2 regions of the Anaerospora sp. genome follow, and region 2 is predicted to be linked to the other one. Evidence: a T-box and tRNA genes for the amino acid it is inferred to sense, from the RefSeq annotation. Region 2 holds a T-box; the other holds one or more tRNA genes.

Region 1 (3,414 bases), on a different contig from region 2:
GTTACCGGACGGCCTCGTCGTTGCGGCTGGCTTGATGCGGCTGTAGTACGGTATGCCGGTATTGTAAGCAGTATTGAATACATGGCGATTACCCGTCTGGATATTCTTGACGGTCTGAAAACCTTGAAAATCTGCACCGGTTATAAATATAAAGGTGAAATTATTAATGAATTCCCTGCTAGTCTTAAAGTACTGGGACAAGTGGAGCCAGTATATGAAGAATTGCCAGGCTGGGAAGAAACAATCAGCGGCATACGCACTTATGACGAATTACCTGCTAATTGCCGCCGGTATGTGGAACGCTTGAGCGAAGTAACTGGCATTGCGGTCGGGATTGTTTCGGTTGGTCCACGTCGTGATCAGACGATGATATTACACGATATGTTTTAGTTCTTAATTGATGAATAAGTAAGTAGGCTTGCAATAAAGACTGTTGCAGGCCTGCTTATATTTTTATTTGGATTAAGGGGTGAAAGGGGAGGGGGACTATGAATACCGTTATACGGCCTGAACTGGTATTGCTGGCAGTGGCCTTCTTATGGGGCATTAATCCTCCGATCATGAAGGTTGGCTTAATAAGTCTGCCGCCGCTGTCATATAATGCAGTCCGCATGATGATCGCGCTTGTTTGTGCTATAGTGGTTCTGCTGATATCTAAACAGTACCGCCCGGTTGAAAAACGGGATATTTTTAAAATTCTAAAGGTCAGTATATTTGGTTTTTTTGTATTTCAATTCTTTTTTACATTAGGGATTCAACGGACTTCAGCAGGAAATGCTTCCCTTATATTGGGAATGCTGCCGGTTTGGGTGGCAATTCTCAATCGGGTTTTCAAGCTGGAAGAGGTGCTGAGCAAGTCTGTGATCATCGGGATTGGAATGTCCTTTGCCGGAATTCTGCTCATTGTTTTGGGATCAGACAGAGAGATGAGCTTTTCCTCGGAACATATGATGGGAGTGCTGCTACTATCGGCAGCTCAAATTGGCTATGCTTACTATACCATCTTTTCTAAAGAATTAACGGCTCACTATTCGTATTATCAAACAACGACTTTGATAGTTCTTGTTAATATGATCCTGTTTGCGCTGATCGCAATGCCTGAACTGATAGAAGTTGACTGGCGCAAAACATCGGAGGGGGCATGGCTGAGTGCTGCCTATTCCGGCATCTTTGCCATGTGTATCGGTAATTTTTTATGGATTTGGGGAGTGAGTCTGCTCGGTAGTGCTACGGCATCACTGTATAATAATCTGTCGCCTGTCTTTGCAATTGTCGTGGGATATCTTTTGCTTGACGAACCTTTTGGCCTGTTGCAGCTTGTTGGAGCAGCTATTGTCTTTTGGGGGTTATGTTTAACCCGCAAGCCTAACAAGAATAGTAAAGAGATTCTATAAATTCCCTGCAGCTTGCCCTATTGACCATTGGGAGCAGTTCTGCTATACTAAATAAGTTCCCGAATGGTTGGACATGCGAGCAGGAGATTAGTAAAAAAGAAGTTGACAATAATGTCAGCATATTGTATACTAAAAACCTCATCAGACATGACCTACTAGCTCAGTTGGTAGAGCACCTGACTTTTAATCAGGGTGTCGATGGTTCGAGTCCATCGTGGGTCACCATTTTTTCTGGCCCGTTGGTCAAGCGGTTAAGACACCGCCCTTTCACGGCGGTATCAAGGGTTCGATTCCCTTACGGGTCACCAATCCCGGGCGATTAGCTCAGCCGGGAGAGCGCCTGCCTTACAAGCAGGATGTCGGCGGTTCGATCCCGTCATCGCCCACCAATGTTTCAAGCCAGCGACGGATTAGAAATGTCCAGATGCTAGGCATCCCGATCACGCGAGCGCAGACAGTACATGTTGGTACGGCCAGCGAAGCGTGCGTAGGGGTAACAACGCAGATGGGCGTTTATAATCTGGCGCATTCGCGGCCCTGTGGTGTAGCGGTCTAACATGCCGCCCTGTCACGGCGGAGATCGACGGTTCAAATCCGTTCAGGGTCGCCATTTTGCCTCGGTAGCTCAGTCGGTAGAGCAGAGGACTGAAAATCCTCGTGTCGGCAGTTCGATTCTGCCCTGAGGCACCATTTGTCCATAACCTTACAAGCTGTTGCTTGTAAGGTTTTTTATTTGCTTGACAAATGATAATTACAGAGTATAATGGTAATATTAAATCCCTAAAGGGGAGTAGCTTATTGATCACGTCAACATACTGCCGCAATTTTTTGCGTCTGGCGTGAACGTTGGATTAATTCGTCCAATTAGCGAGACCTTTAGTATGACTTTTTGGTCATACTAAAAGTGTCTCGCTTTTTATTATTTTTAAGGAGGATTCTAAAAGATGGAAGCATTTATTACGTCATTTGTTTTTGTTGTCTTAGCTGAGATGGGGGATAAAACGCAGCTGCTGGGAATGTGTTTTGCCACACGATACCGCTGGCAGACGGTGCTGGGGGGAGTGTTTGTTGCCACTATTCTTAATCATTACCTGGCCGTAGAGGTCGGCAGTTATTTAACCCGCTTTATTCCAATGAGTTACATACAAATTGCAGCAGCAGTGTCATTTATTGTATTCGGTTTATGGACAATCAGGGGAGACGAAATGGGAGACTGTGATGCGTCTAATAAGTATAGTCCTTTTTGGACTGTCGTTATTGCGTTCTTTATTGCTGAAATGGGAGATAAGACACAGCTGGCTACAGTTGCGCTAGCTGCCAAATACAACCAGCTTATACCTGTGTGGATGGGAACCACGGCAGGAATGATGGTAGCAAATGCGATTGGTATTATTATTGGTGTAACGCTGGGTAAGCAAATTCCCGAGAGACTGGTGAAATGGGTATCAGCAATCATATTTATCTTCTTTGGTTTTGCCGGGTTGTATCAAACCTTGCCTGCATACCTGCTTTCAGCTCCCAATATTATTGGGGCCGTTCTGCTTGTACTGGTTCTTATCTATGTCGTAAATCGAATGGGTAAAGATGGTCAGCCTGTGGAAGAATAAAAATAAAAGCCGCCGATAGGCGGTTTTTTATTTGGCAAGGATTGTGAGCAGAAAAAAGGGATGCTGCAGAGAGTCTTGAATAGCAGAAAATATAGAGCGATTGGAGGGTGGGTATATGAGTACGGACGAAGCCTTTTATTCGGAGTTATATTGTGCTGAGTATCTACGGCGCCTTAACCGGTTTGTTGTAGAGTGCCGGCTGGCAAATGAAGTAGTGGAGGCTCATCTGCCCAATCCCGGCCGGATGTGGGAATTGCTTTTCCCGGGGCGAAGGATGTACTTGGCCGCGAACGATGGTATTGGGAAAAAGACACGTTTTAAGGTAATTGGTATTGAGCGTGAGGGGATACCGGTTATGCTCGATACTCATTATAGCAACCGGGTTGCTGAAATGCTTATTCAGCAAAAGCGTA
Region 2 (3,414 bases):
CCCTGTAGTCGCTAAGGTAAGTGCATATCCGGCGAAATACATGGTTAATCTCCTGTCTGCTGCCGGAAGTGCTATCTTTATTTCGGGGCTGTTATCGGTATTGATTATTCCTAATTATAGTTTTGGCAGAGCATTTAACTGTCTTGGACGTACCATTGTGCAGCTGAAGTTTCCCATTGGTACGATTGCGATGATCTTGGGATTAGCCTATATCATGAACTATTCTGGCATGAGCTCAACTCTCGGTCTGGCTTTTACGGCCACTGGTTCCATGTTTCCTTTCTTTGCGCCTATCCTGGGCTGGCTGGGTGTATTCCTTACCGGTTCGGATACATCGGCGAATGCCTTGTTCGGTTCTATGCAAAAGACTGCAGCCGAGCAGATTGGCGTGGACCCACACCTGACTGTTGCTGCTAACTCATCAGGTGGTGTTACTGGCAAGATGATTTCTCCCCAGAGTATTTCGGTAGCAACTGCTGCAACCGGGTTAGTGGGTGAAGAAGGCACAATCTTCCGGTTTACAGTACTTCATAGTTTGGCGATGTTGTTATTTATGTCGGTGCTTACCTTACTTCAAGCTTATGCTTTACGCTGGATGCTGCCTTAACAAGGCGGAGAGATAACAGTCTGCCGGGTCTAATAGCCCGGCAGACTGTTTGTTTTTTCGAGCTTTGGTGTACCTACGAGCTTTTGTCAGAATTGTTTTTTACATGACCGGCAGGTATAATAGAAGAGAGCAAGAACAGTGTTTTTTATGCTGCCAGTAGCAAGTACGCTGTAGAAGTGAAAAAAAGTGAGGATACTATAATGCCAGAAACGATACCGCCAACTGCTTCCGAGGATTCGTCACGTCAGCTTGTTGCTGTTTCAGAAGCACCGGCTGAAGAAGTTAATGAAGCGGAAATGTCCTTAATTGATCATTTGCAGGAACTTAGACGCCGTTTAATTATTTCTATTATTGCCGTTGTCATATGCAGCGGTATTACCTACTTTTACTCAGAAGAACTGATTCATTTTATTACGGCACCAGCAGGTAAACTGTATTATATGAATCCGGCTGAAGCTTTTTTCACCTATTTAAAAGCCTCTTTTTTTGCGGGCCTGCTTTTAGCTTTGCCTGTGGTTTTGTACCAGCTATGGGCATTTATTTTACCGGCTCTTACCAGGCAGGAGCGTAAGGTTTCTTTTGTACTGGTGCCTTCATCAGTATTGCTGTTTTTTACGGGTCTGGCTTTTTCTTATTTTTTCGTTTTACCTGCAGGTATTAAGTTTTTTGTTGGATTTTCTACTGCTGAGTTACAGCCGCTCTTTTCGATAGGCCAATACTTTTCCTTTGTAGTCTCTTTCTTACTGCCCTTTGGAGTTGTTTTTGAATTGCCATTATTTTTGGTTGTTTTAGCTAAAATGGGAGTGATCACATCAGCGTATCTGATCGGTAAGCGAAAGATGATGCTAGTCATGTCTTTTGTTGTGGGAGCGGTCATCTCGCCTACTCCGGACGTTTTTTCGCAGACAATGATCGCCATTCCAATTCTTGTATTGTATGAGCTTAGTATTTTATTGGTAAAATACATATTGGGCAAATAATAACTGCTGCTGGAGATGGACATTCTTGACATAAGAGTTATGAATTGGTATGATAATGCCAATATAATAAAAAACGGCAATGACAGGAAAGAGTAGCGGCATACTCCCTCAGAGAGAGCGTCTCCCGGCTGAAAGGGCGCTTGGGAAAAAAGATGCTGCCAAGTCGTCCTTGAGCTGACAGGCTGAATGTAAGTAGGTTTGTCCGTAGCCGGCACGTTACGCCGTATGAGAGCCTGCTTATGCAGGAATATAGGTGGTACCACGGAAGCAAACTCTTTCGTCCTAATCAGGATGGAAGAGTTTTTATTTTAGGAGGAATTGATGATGGCTGATAATAATATTCCAACTGTTTACGATCCGCAGGCGGTTGAAGCTAAATGGTATAAGTTTTGGGAAGAGCATAATTTGTTCCATGCAGAGGTGGAGCCCGATAAAGATCCTTTTAGCATCGTTATTCCGCCGCCCAATGTTACCGGACAGTTGCATATGGGGCATGCTCTTGACAATACTCTCCAAGATATTCTTATTCGTTTAAAAAGAATGCAGGGCTATAACACACTGTGGATGCCAGGTACAGATCACGCTGGTATCGCAACACAGATTAAAGTAGAAGAAATGCTGCAGAAAAACGAAGGCTTAAGCCGCTATGATATTGGGCGGGAGAAGTTTATTGAACGCGTCTGGGAATGGAAGCACCAATATGGTGCACGCATCAGCGATCAGCTGAAAAGTCTGGGCGCCTCCTGTGACTGGAGCCGTGAGCGTTTTACAATGGACGAAGGCTGCTCGAAGGCTGTTCGTGAAGTATTTGTAAGCCTGTACGAAAAGGGCCTGATTTATCAGGGAAACCGTATCACCAACTGGTGCCCACGCTGTAATACCGCACTTAGTGATATAGAAGTGGAACATGAAGAAAAACCAGGTAATTTATATCATGTTCGCTATCCGGTAGAAGGAAAAGACGGCGAGTATGTGACTGTGGCTACTACAAGACCGGAAACAATTCTGGGGGATTCAGGGGTGGCTGTTCATCCCGACGATGAACGCTATTCGCGTTATGTCGGACATTACCTCATTTTGCCTTTGGTCGGACGGCGCATTCCTATTGTGGCTGACGAATACGTAGACCCTGCTTTTGGAACAGGTGCAGTTAAAGTGACTCCTGCTCATGATCCAAACGACTTCGATATGGGACTCAGACATAAGCTGGAGCAAATCGTCGTCATTAATCCTGACGGAACAATGGCCGCCGATACCGGTAAATATGCAGGGCTGGATCGCTATGAGTGCCGCAAACAACTGGTAAGCGATCTAAAAGAGGCGGGGAATCTTGTTGCTGTGGCTGAGCATACGCACTCAGTCGGACATTGCCAGCGCTGCACGACTGTTGTTGAGCCGTTAGTATCCAAGCAGTGGTTTGTCAAAATGGAGCCGCTGGTTAAGCCGTCAATAGAAGCAGTCACATCTGGCAGAATTAAATTTGTTCCTGAGCGCTTCACGAAGATATATATTAACTGGCTGGAAAACATTCGCGACTGGTGCATTTCCCGTCAGATTTGGTGGGGGCATCGTATACCTGCCTGGTATTGTGAGTGCGGTGAAACAATCGTTTCCCGTGATGCTGTTGCCGCCTGTCCAAAATGCGGTGGCAAAGTAGAACAGGATGCCGATGTACTTGATACTTGGTTCAGCTCAGCTTTATGGCCGTTTTCGACAATGGGATGGCCTGACAAAACGCCGGAGCTGGCACAATTCTATCCTACAAGTGTACTTGTAACCGGTTATGATATTATCTTTTTCTGGGTTGCCCGCATGATTACAATGGGG

Evidence for each region. The T-box of region 2 lies ahead of RTR76_RS02750 (valine--tRNA ligase). A T-box ahead of a tRNA ligase gene usually reads a tRNA of that ligase, here a tRNA-Val.
Region 1: it has a tRNA-Val gene. The T-box ahead of RTR76_RS02750 (valine--tRNA ligase) is inferred to sense a tRNA for this amino acid. The anticodon was not compared.

What each region holds. Positions count from the first base shown of each region.
Region 1 covers NZ_DALZUO010000001.1:14,471-17,884, reverse strand. The annotation lists gene RTR76_RS00110 (adenylosuccinate synthase) at 1-390, shown strand, start outside; gene RTR76_RS00105 (DMT family transporter) at 489-1,394, shown strand; tRNA gene RTR76_RS00100 (tRNA-Lys) at 1,544-1,619, shown strand; tRNA gene RTR76_RS00095 (tRNA-Glu) at 1,628-1,702, shown strand; tRNA gene RTR76_RS00090 (tRNA-Val) at 1,708-1,783, shown strand; tRNA gene RTR76_RS00085 (tRNA-Asp) at 1,928-2,004, shown strand; tRNA gene RTR76_RS00080 (tRNA-Phe) at 2,009-2,084, shown strand; gene RTR76_RS00075 (TMEM165/GDT1 family protein) at 2,339-3,001, shown strand; gene sfsA (DNA/RNA nuclease SfsA) at 3,117-3,414, shown strand, end outside.
Region 2 covers NZ_DALZUO010000002.1:155,112-158,525, forward strand. The annotation lists gene RTR76_RS02740 (lactate permease LctP family transporter) at 1-607, shown strand, start outside; gene tatC (twin-arginine translocase subunit TatC) at 808-1,587, shown strand; T-box leader at 1,658-1,875, shown strand; gene RTR76_RS02750 (valine--tRNA ligase) at 1,912-3,414, shown strand, end outside.